Regions from separate parts of the Streptomyces sp. ICN903 genome, predicted to be linked through region 3. Evidence: riboswitches for the same ligand, from Rfam matches in the RefSeq annotation. Region 3 holds a riboswitch; each other region holds the start of a gene.

What was found. A riboswitch is a leader RNA that binds a small molecule or an ion and turns the genes downstream of it on or off. The one in region 3 is predicted to bind cyclic di-AMP.
Positions count from the first base shown of each region.
Region 1: another riboswitch for cyclic di-AMP. It lies ahead of L7D48_RS22500 (transglycosylase family protein); the one in region 3 lies ahead of L7D48_RS18295 (M23 family metallopeptidase).
Region 2: another riboswitch for cyclic di-AMP. It lies ahead of L7D48_RS29535 (transglycosylase family protein); the one in region 3 lies ahead of L7D48_RS18295 (M23 family metallopeptidase).

Region 1 is NZ_JAKMAY010000263.1:1,335-4,601, reverse strand. It holds gene L7D48_RS29210 (transglycosylase family protein) at 196-1,167, shown strand; cyclic di-AMP (ydaO/yuaA leader) riboswitch at 1,403-1,572, shown strand; gene L7D48_RS22500 (transglycosylase family protein) at 1,579-2,283, shown strand; gene eno (phosphopyruvate hydratase) at 2,547-3,267, shown strand, end outside.
Region 2 is NZ_JAKMAY010000048.1:17,945-21,211, reverse strand. It holds gene L7D48_RS07650 (GNAT family N-acetyltransferase) at 257-991, shown strand; partial or broken gene L7D48_RS07645 (IS5/IS1182 family transposase) at 1,011-1,349, opposite strand; cyclic di-AMP (ydaO/yuaA leader) riboswitch at 1,786-1,962, shown strand; gene L7D48_RS29535 (transglycosylase family protein) at 2,005-3,045, shown strand.
Region 3 is NZ_JAKMAY010000178.1:1,832-5,098, forward strand. It holds gene L7D48_RS18285 (HPr family phosphocarrier protein) at 1-37, shown strand, start outside; gene L7D48_RS18290 (GntR family transcriptional regulator) at 230-922, opposite strand; gene L7D48_RS18295 (M23 family metallopeptidase) at 1,113-2,021, opposite strand; cyclic di-AMP (ydaO/yuaA leader) riboswitch at 2,035-2,208, opposite strand; gene L7D48_RS18300 (pitrilysin family protein) at 2,415-3,267, opposite strand, start outside.

The DNA of each region.
Region 1 (3,267 bases), on a different contig from region 3:
CGCACAGTCATGCATGTGATCCGTGCGTGATCTGCGAGACATTGACTTGTGATGATCGGCCCGGTGGCGCTACGTTCAGCCGTCAACCGCGCAACCCTGTCATCTGTCCACGCACGAGAGGCTCCACACATGCTTTCCGGGAACGGTAGACACCGCCGCCCCCGCCAGGCTCCCGCCATCTTCGTCACGGCCGGAGTGACCGGCGCGGGATTCGCCATCCCCCTGCTCGGGGCGGGAGGCGCGCAGGCGGCGGACCTCGACACCTGGGACCGGGTCGCGCAGTGCGAGAGCGGCGGCCTGTGGAGCGCCGACACCGGCAACGGCTACTACGGCGGCCTCCAGCTCACCCAGGAGGTCTGGGAGCGGTACGGCGGTACGTCGTACGCCGAGCGCCCCGATCTCGCCAGCCGCAGCCAGCAGATCGCGGTGGCCGAGAAGATCCTCGCCGACCGGGGGCCGGAGGCCTGGCCCTCCTGCGGCGTCAACGCCGGGCTGCGCCACGACACCACCGGCGAGGCCCCGGCCATCGACCCGGACAACCTCCTGCCGGAGGACGACGCGCGCGACGGCGGGAGCGGCAAGGGCGGGGGCCTCCTGGACGGCATCCTGCCGGGCGGCGACGAGACGCGGGAGGAGTCCCCGGCCGACGGCGAGGGCGGATCCGGGTCCGGTGGCGGCGCGGAGGACGGCGCCGCCGAGGAAGGCGACCGGGACGAGCGGAAGGCTTCGGAGGGCGACGGCGCCGGGGACGGTGAGGCCGAGGACGGCCGCGCGAAGGACACCGGCGCCGGGGAAGAAGCCCGCGCCGGGGCGGGTGAGGGCACCGGAAAGCACCGCGGCGAGCGCGACCCGCGCGAACTGGAGCTGGAGCGGGGCGCGGAGAGCCGGGCGCCGGAGGGCCGGGAGGCCGCCGGCGACGAGCGGTCCGGGGAGGCCGCCGACCGCTCCGCCCGTGCCGAGCGCCCCGCGCTGGCGGGCACCGTGAGCGGTCTGGGAGCCCGCGCGGCCGACGAGAGCTATCTGGTGCGCCCCGGCGACTCGCTTGTGACGATCGCACAGGAACAGAACGTCCCGGGCGGCTGGAGCGGGCTGTACGAGAGCAACGAGGACGTCGTGGGCGAGGATCCGGACCTGATCCTGCCGGGACAGGAGCTCACTCTCGGATGAGTGCGGACGGCCCTGCGGGATGACCCTCCCGGGCGACTGCGGCGTGTCGTTCCTGTCCGGCCTAACGCTCCTCACCTGACCTGCGGGTTCCGGCCGTGCGGGCGTCAGAAAGGGTGAATTGCCGCTTTCTGACATGCTTTGAGACATATGCCCCGGTGTGCTTACCGTCGTCTCGCTCGCACCGCGAGTGCCACCGACCGCAGCGCCGAATCCTGCCGGCGGCCGGTGGGCAGTCGTCGCGTCAGCGCCGAGGGCAGGAGCGGGGGAACCAGGTAGGCGCCGCCCCGGACCGCAGGGTCCGGAGCGGCTTGGGGTGAAGTCGCCGGGGCTCCGCGCCCCGGACGGCCGGGCTTGCTCACTGCCCGAACCCGACAGCTCACCTCGCAGGCGTCGGTGAGATAAGGGACGTCCATGCTGTTCACCGGCAAGGGGCATGACAGTCGCACCGCCAGGGCCGTCCGCGCGGCCGCGCTGACGGGCGCCGCGGGTGCCGCCATCGCCGTTCCGGTGGCGGGCGCGCCGGGCGCCTCGGCCGCGTCCGTCGACACCTGGGAGCGGGTGGCCCAGTGCGAGTCCGGCGGCGACTGGTCCATCAACACCGGCAACGGTTACTACGGCGGTCTGCAGTTCTCCCAGTCCAGCTGGGAGGCCGCCGGCGGCACCCGGTACGCGCCGCGCGCCGATCTGGCCACCAGGGAGCAGCAGATCGCCGTGGCCGAGCGGCTGCTCGCCATGCAGGGTCCGCGCGCCTGGGCCTGCGCCGAGAAGGGCGGCCTCACCGCCGGCGGCCCCGCGGCCGAGGTGGACCCGGACGGCGGCCGCTCCGGCGCCGGGCAGGGGCGCTCCGGGGCGCAGCCCCAGTCCCAGTCCCAGTCGCAGTCCCAGAAGCAGTCGCAGTCGCAGTCCCAGGAGCAGTCCCGGTCGCAGGGCGCCTCCGAGCGGGCCGACGGCCGCCAGGGCGGCGCCGAGTCCGGCTACACGGTCAAGTCCGGCGACACATTGCGCGCCATCGCGGCCGCCCACGGCACCACCTGGCAGCAGATCCACCAGGACAACGCCGACGTCATCGGCGACGACCCCAACCTGATCTTCCCCGGCCAGCAGCTCCGGGTCTGATCCCCTGCTGTGCCCGCCGCGGCGCCACTTCCGTCACCAGGCGGCGCCATCCCGGTGCGGTGTGTCACCTCCCTCGGCGGAGGGCGCGCCGCACCGGGTTTATTCAATTTGGAAACAAAATGCTCCCGCCCCCTCTGAGCTGCGATTTCACCCTCCGTTCCGCCGTATGGCACGGGCTGTCGGCGAGGTGGCGTGCGCGGGCCGGATAGGCTCAGGGCACTGAGACCCGACACACATGCCCGACACACACGAAGGAGACCCTCGTGCCGTCCATCGACGTCGTAGTGGCCCGCGAGATCCTCGACTCGCGAGGCAACCCCACGGTCGAGGTCGAGGTCGGCCTCGACGACGGCAGCACCGGCCGTGCGGCCGTTCCGTCCGGCGCCTCCACCGGCGCCTTCGAGGCCCTGGAACTGCGTGACGGGGACAAGGGCCGCTACGGCGGCAAGGGCGTCGAGAAGGCCGTCCTCGCCGTCATCGAGCAGATCGGCCCGGAGCTGGTCGGCTACGACGCCACCGAGCAGCGCCTGATCGACCAGGCGATGTTCGACCTGGACGCCACCCCGGACAAGTCCTCCCTCGGCGCCAACGCCATCCTCGGCGTCTCGCTGGCCGTCGCCCACGCCGCCTCCGAGGCGTCCGACCTGCCGCTGTTCCGCTACCTCGGCGGACCGAACGCGCACCTGCTGCCGGTGCCGATGATGAACATCCTCAACGGCGGCTCGCACGCCGACTCCAACGTGGACATCCAGGAGTTCATGATCGCGCCGATCGGCGCCGAGTCCTTCTCCGAGGCCCTGCGCTGGGGCACCGAGGTCTACCACACCCTCAAGAAGGTGCTGAAGGAGCGCGGTCTGTCCACCGGCCTGGGCGACGAGGGCGGCTTCGCCCCCAACCTCGGCTCCAACCGCGAGGCGCTCGACCTCATCCTGGAGGCCATCAAGCAGGCCGGCTACACCCCCGGCCAGGACGTCGCCCTCGCCC
Region 2 (3,267 bases), on a different contig from region 3:
GGCATGAAGCGCAGAACGGACACCCGCACCCCGGCGGCCCGCGAGTCGCAGTGGGTGTGGTGCGCGGGCCGTCGACCACGCCTGGCACGGCGGTTCCCCATCAAGTCCTGCTTGTCGAGTCTTTCCGCGGATCTCGCTCCGGACGGTGACGCCCTCCATGGTTCAGCGGGGGACTCGCCGGCGAGTCACGGCGCCGGTCGTGCCGACTGGTCGATTTCCCCGGCGCGCGGCGATCTCGGGGTGGCACGATCAGGGTATGAGCGGTGATCCGTTGCTGGTCCGTGCCCGTGGCCTGTGGGAGGTGCTGGCCGCTGCGCCCGTCTCGTTCGAGCCGTCCGGCGGTGTGACGGTGGTTGCCTCGCCCGAGTCGGGGCTCTGTCCGCCATCTTGGGCAGGCATCGTCGTGCTGGGTGACGCGGCGATCGTCACCGCACCGACGGGGGCCGCCGCGAGAGCGTTGAGGTGCGCGGTGGCCGAGGTGCCGACGGACTCACTCACCGAGGCCGATGTGCTCCGGGCGATACTGCCCGTTGCCGAAGTACTCGGCCCTGCCACCTTGGGATACGTGTCCTCGGACGACTTCCGTCCTGCGGTGGCCGGTGCGGCCGTCGAGGACACGACCCCTGGACATCGGGAACTCCACGGGTTGGTGAGATCGGTGGGGCGGGAGGAAGCGGGTGAGAGCGGGATGGAGGAGATCACCTCTCCCGCGTTCATCGTCCGTGAGGGAGCCGAGGTGACAGCCGCGGCCGGGTATCGGACGTGGCCGGCTTCGACCGCGCACATCAGCGTGCTGACGGCCCCGCTTCACCGGGGCCGCGGACTGGCCCGGCGGGTGGCTTCCGCAGCGGTGGCGCATGCGCTCGCTGCGGGCCTGATGCCTCAGTGGCGGGCTCGACCGGTGGAATCCCGCAGGGTCGCAGCCGCCCTGGGTTTTCGGGAGTTGGGGACACAGCTGAGTCTTCGTCTCGACCAGGGCAAGCTCAGCTAGGAGCTGTGTGATGTTGTGATCAATCGGCTGCTTGCAGGAGATCTCCGAGCCAGATCACCGAGGCCCGCAGTTCGGGGCCGGCGAGGTGGCTCTCAGGTGTCTTGTCGAAGCGTGTGGCGATGCCGCGCCAGTCCTTCGGTTGGTCGATCGCCCGCTCGACGGTGTTTCGATCACGGTAAAGACCGGCGTCTTGGGTGACGGGGCGCTCGCCCCGGCTGCCACTCTTCTTGCGGTCGGCGGCCTGATCCTTCTTCTCCGGGACGACGGCCTTGCTGCGGAGTCTGCGCGGGGAGGCGCGGTTGGCACGGGACGAGTACGCCATGTCTGCGGCGACCGCGTCCGGCCGGGAGCGGCCCCGAAGACATCGGGGGTGGCCCGGTCGCGCGGTGAGCGGGGGCGGGAATCCGGTGAATCGGCCTCCTTGTGTGCTCCTGGAGCTTAAAGCTGTTTGGTGCGGAAAAAGGCGATGTAAGGAACTGCCTTTCCGGTGATGTGTTCGGAGTCACAGTTTCGATCGTCTCGCTCGCCCTTCGCGGGAAGATCCAATTCTCCTGTCTCCCGGATTCTCCGTGTCACCCGGAGAATTGACTCGTACTCGATCGTCCCGGGAGGTCGTGAGCCGGTCGGGATCCTGTGCGGACCGTGTTCATGATTCACGACTCGGTGACAGCGCGAAGGGCCTTGTTCTTCCGGCGCCTTGTCTCCGTGAATTGGTTGTGTTTATGTGTCCTGGCCTCCGCCGCATCGCGGGGGTTCCACCGCCGGGACGCCGAGTCCTGCCGCCCGGCCGGTGGAGGGAGCGCAGCCGACCATGGCAGGAGCGGGGAAACCGAGTTAAGTGCCGCGACCGCGATTTTTCCGCGATCCGGCTTGGGGTGAAGCCCTTCCCGAAGTGCCCTCGGGCACCCGGGAAGGCCGGGCAACTCCAGCCCGAATCCGACAGCTAACCTCGTAGGCGTGGGAGAGGACTCACACCCATGTCTCGTGGCCGCCACCGTCGTCCGAGCAAGTCTTTGATTTCCCGTCAGTTCTCCCGGATCTCCCTGGTCGCCGCGGCCGGTGGCGCGGGAATCGCGGCGCCGATGGTCGCGGCCGGCAGTGCGAACGCGGCTTCCGCCGAGGTGTGGGAGAAGGTCGCCGAGTGCGAGAGCAGCGGCAACTGGTCCATCAACACCGGCAACGGCTACTACGGCGGACTGCAGTTCTCGCAGTCCAGTTGGGAGGCGGCCGGCGGCACCGAGTACGCGCCGCGCGCCGACCTGGCCACCAAGCAGGAGCAGATCGCCGCCGGTGAGAAGCTGCTCGAACTCCAGGGGCCGGGAGCCTGGCCCACCTGCGGACCGGCGGCCGGGCTCACCCGGGGCTCCGGCGCCCCCGGCAGCGCCCCCGCCACCCAGACGGGCGGCGAGTCCGGGGTGAAGACGGGGACGGAGTCCGGGGCGAAGGCCGGGGCCGAGCGCAAGCCCGCCGCCGGCTCCCACACAGTCGCACCCGGCGACACCCTCCACCGGATCGCCACCGCCCACGGTGTGGAGGGCGGCTGGCAGGCGGTCTACGACGCCAACCGCGAGACCGTCGGCGACAACCCGCACCTGATCTTCCCCGGCCAGGAGCTGAGCCTGGCCGCCCGGTCCTCCGGCGGAGAGCAGGAGCGCGCCCCGGAGCGCGCCGACCGTACCCAGGCCCGCCCGGCCGCTGAGAAGACCGCCCCCCAGGCCTCACCGAAGACCTACGCGGACAACCTCGACGGCTGGATCCGCGAGGCCCTGGACATCATGCGGGCCAACGGCATCCCCGGCACCTACGAGGGCATCCACCGCAACATCATCCGCGAGTCCGGCGGCAACCCGAACGCGGTCAACAACTGGGACATCAACGCCCAGCGCGGCACCCCCTCGATCGGCCTGCTCCAGGTCATCAAGCCCACCTTCGACGCCTACCACGTCCCGGGCACGGCGAACAGCCAGTACGACCCGGTCGCCAACATCGTCGCCGCCTGCAACTACGCGGCCGACCGCTACGGCTCGATCGACAACGTCAACGGGCCCTACTGAGCCGACCGGGACCGCGGCGACCGGGACTGCGGCGACCGGGACTGCGGCGACCGGGACTGCGACGACCGGGACTGCGACGACCGGTCCCGCGGACCCCGAGGCCCCGCCCCTCGCCCTGCTGCCCCTTGTGGCGGCGCGAAAGCGCCGCCACAAGGGGCAGGGCACTTTCGGGGGGAGGCCCTCCACGGGATATCTTGATGTCGAGCAATGTTGCAGACGTGG
Region 3 (3,267 bases):
CTCCGAGGGGCTGGACGAGCTGCCCGGAGCCGTCTGAGCCGCGCGTTCCGGGCCCGCGTACGGCGCTGGACACGGGCCCGGAACGAAACGCGACGGACACCACCTGCGGAAAATCACCGGCAAAGGCTGCGGGGCGAGCGGCCCCGCAGCCTTTTCCGCACCCGGAACTTTCCCGGCGCGCATTCCCCGCGTATTCCCGTCCTGTGTACACAATTCCTGTTACGAATTGTCACACGGTGTGTTTACGGCGTGTTTCGCTCTCCTCACCGGGCTTTTCCGGCGGCCGTCGCGCGGCCACCGGGCGCTGCTCGCGACGCACCGCGACGGAGCGTTCCACGTGCTCGCTGGCCAGGACGCGCGCCCGTTCCGCGTCGCCGCGTGCGACGGCGTCCACGATGGCTCCGTGCTCACGCCACACGGCGACCGCGCGCAGCGGCGGTTCCGCGGCGTACACCCAGGTGATCTTGCGGCGCAGCTGGGTGAGCAGCGAGGCCAGGCTGGGGCTGCCCGACGCGCGGGCCATCGTCTCGTGGTACCAGTCCTCCAACGCCCTCAGGTCGGACAACCGGCCGCTCTCCGCCCGCTGCAGCCCCAGGCGGACCAGTCCGCGCAGGACCCTCAGCTGCGCCTCGGTGCGGCGCCGGGCGGCCCGCGCGGTGCCCAGCGGCTCCAGCAGGGCGCGGATGTCGAGCAGGTCGGCGGCCTCTTGCTCGGTGGGCCGGGCGACGCAGGCGCCCGCGTGGCGGCGGGAGACGACGAAACCCTCCGACTCCAGGGTCCGCAACGCCTCGCGCACCGGGACGCGCGAGACGCCGTAGCGTCTGGCGAGGAGTTCCTCGGTGAGCCGGGATCCGGGCGGGAAAAAACCGGAGACGATGTCGTCACGGACCGCGCTGCACACCATGTGCGCGGAAATGCGCATGGGCCGACCTCCGCCGCCGTCTCCATGTTCCCCGAAGTACCGCAGAGTCGAACTGTATTCCACCGGAACGCGTTTTCCGATGCCAGCCGGAAAACAGGCGTGAAAACATCCGCCGCGCGACCTCTCGGTCGCGCGGCGGATGCCGGTGCGTGACGGGCGCGGCTGCCCGGTGCCCTGCGGGCGGGGTCCGTCAGACGTCGACGCCCTTGCCCGCCAGGTAGGTGATCGGGTTGAAGTCCGAGCCGTAGTAGGCGCCGTTGCGGGCCTCGAAGTGCAGGTGCGGGCCGGTGCTGTTGCCCGTGGAGCCGACCGCGCCGATGTGCTGGCCGCCGTCGACCTTCTGGCCCGCCGAGACCTTGGTGGCGGACAGGTGGGCGTACTGGGTGTACTTGCCGTCGTCGTGGCGGATGACGACCTGGTTGCCGTACGCGCCGCCCCAGCCGACCGTCACCACGGTGCCCGGGCCGACGGACCGCACCGGGGTGCCGGTGTTGGCGGGGAAGTCGATGCCGCTGTGCTTGCCGGAGGACCATGAGGCGCCGGCCTGCTTGTAGGTGGTGGTGGTGTCCACGCCCGCGACCGGGTCGACGTAGCCGGTGGCCGAACGGCGCTCGGCGGAGCGGTCGGCGCGCTCGTTCGCGCGCTTGGCCTCGGCGGCCTCGCGCTTCTCGGCGGCGGCCTTCTCGGCCTCGCGCTTCTCGGCGGCCTCACGCTTCTCGGCGGCCTCGCGCTCGGCGGCGGCCTTCTCGGCCTCCTCGGCCTCCTCGGCCTTCTCGGCCTTCTCCTCGGCGGCGTCGGCGACGCGCTGCTGGGCCTGGGCCTGGGCCCTGACGTCGTCGGCGATCGTGTCACCGACGGCCATGGCCTGGACGAAGCCCAGCGCGTAGGTCCCCGAGCCCCCGTCCGGAGCGGCGATCGCGGGAGTGGCGGCCGCGCCGACCACGCCGGTGACGGTCAGGGCGGCGGCTCCGGCCAGGCCCACGCGGGTGCGCACGGAGCGGCTGGAGAGGTGGTGCTTCTCGGTGAGGCTCTCGGTGAGCCCGGTGAGCTTTCCGGTCAGCTTCTCGGCGAGCTGCGCGGTGGCACGGGTGAACGCCATGGGTGGCGTGCTCCTTTCCTTCCTTCTCGCCTACCGGGTTAGCTGTCGGGTTCGGAGCAGGAAGGTCTCCTACGGGCGCACGGCCCGATTCACCCCAGGTGCCTCGGAAGAGGACCGCTCCCGCGTGTGAAGGGCGGGAGGGTGGGTCCCCGGCTCCCCCGCTCGGGGGACTCGGCGATCACTGCCGTCGGCCGCGGTCGCGGTCACTTCTGACGGCCAGCGAGATCGACGCTAAACGGACAAATTTGAGCGAGCAAGCAAAAAGCGGCTTTTGTAGGCCATGCCACATGAGCCACCCACTGGAACGGCCCAAAACCGGACATATGTAAGGCCCTTGGTGTGGCATCCCACCAAGGGCCTTACGCTGCGCGGCCGCCGCGAGGCGGCCGGGGATCACTGGTCCGTGACGACCGTCACCTCTCCGATGCCCAGGTCGCGCACCGTGTCGGCGATCTGTGACGCGTCTCCCACCAGCACCGTCACCAGACGGTCCGCGGGGAAGGCGGCCACGGCCGCCGCCGTCGCCTCCACCGTGCCGGTCTCGGCGAGGCGGGCGTACAGCTTCGCCTGGTAGTCGTCGGGGAGGTGCTGTTCCACCTGGTCGGCGAGGGTGCCGGCGACGGCCGCCGCCGTCTCGTAACGCAGCGGGGCCACCCCCACCAGGTTCTGCACGGCCGTGTCGCGCTCGGCGTCGGTGAGACCCTCCTGCGCCAGGGTGCGCAGCACGCCCCACAGGTCCTCCAGAGCGGGACCCGTCACATCGGTGGCCACCGAGCCGTTGATCGCCAGCATCGAGGCGCCGGTGCCCTCGGGCGAGGAACGCAGCACCTGGGCGAAGGCCCGTACGCCGTAGGTGTAGCCCTTCTCCTCGCGCAGCACCCGGTCCAGGCGGGAGGTGAGCGTGCCGCCCAGGCAGTACGTGCCCAGCACCTGGGCGGGCCAGACCCGGTCGTGCCGGTCGGGGCCGATCCTGCCGATGAGCAGCTGGGTCTGCACCGCTCCGGGCCGGTCCACGACGATCACCCGGCCGGTGTCGTCCGCCGTGATCGGCGGGACCGGGCGGGGCCCGGCGGCCGCGCCCTTCCAGTCGCCCAGGGTCTCGGCCAGCGCCTTGTCCAGGTCCACCCCGGTGAAGTCGCCCACCACCACGGCCGTGGCCGTCGAGGGCCGCACATGCTCCGTGTAGAAGGCGCGCACCGCCTCGGCGTCGATGTTCCTGATGGTCTCCTCGGCTCCCTGGCGGGGG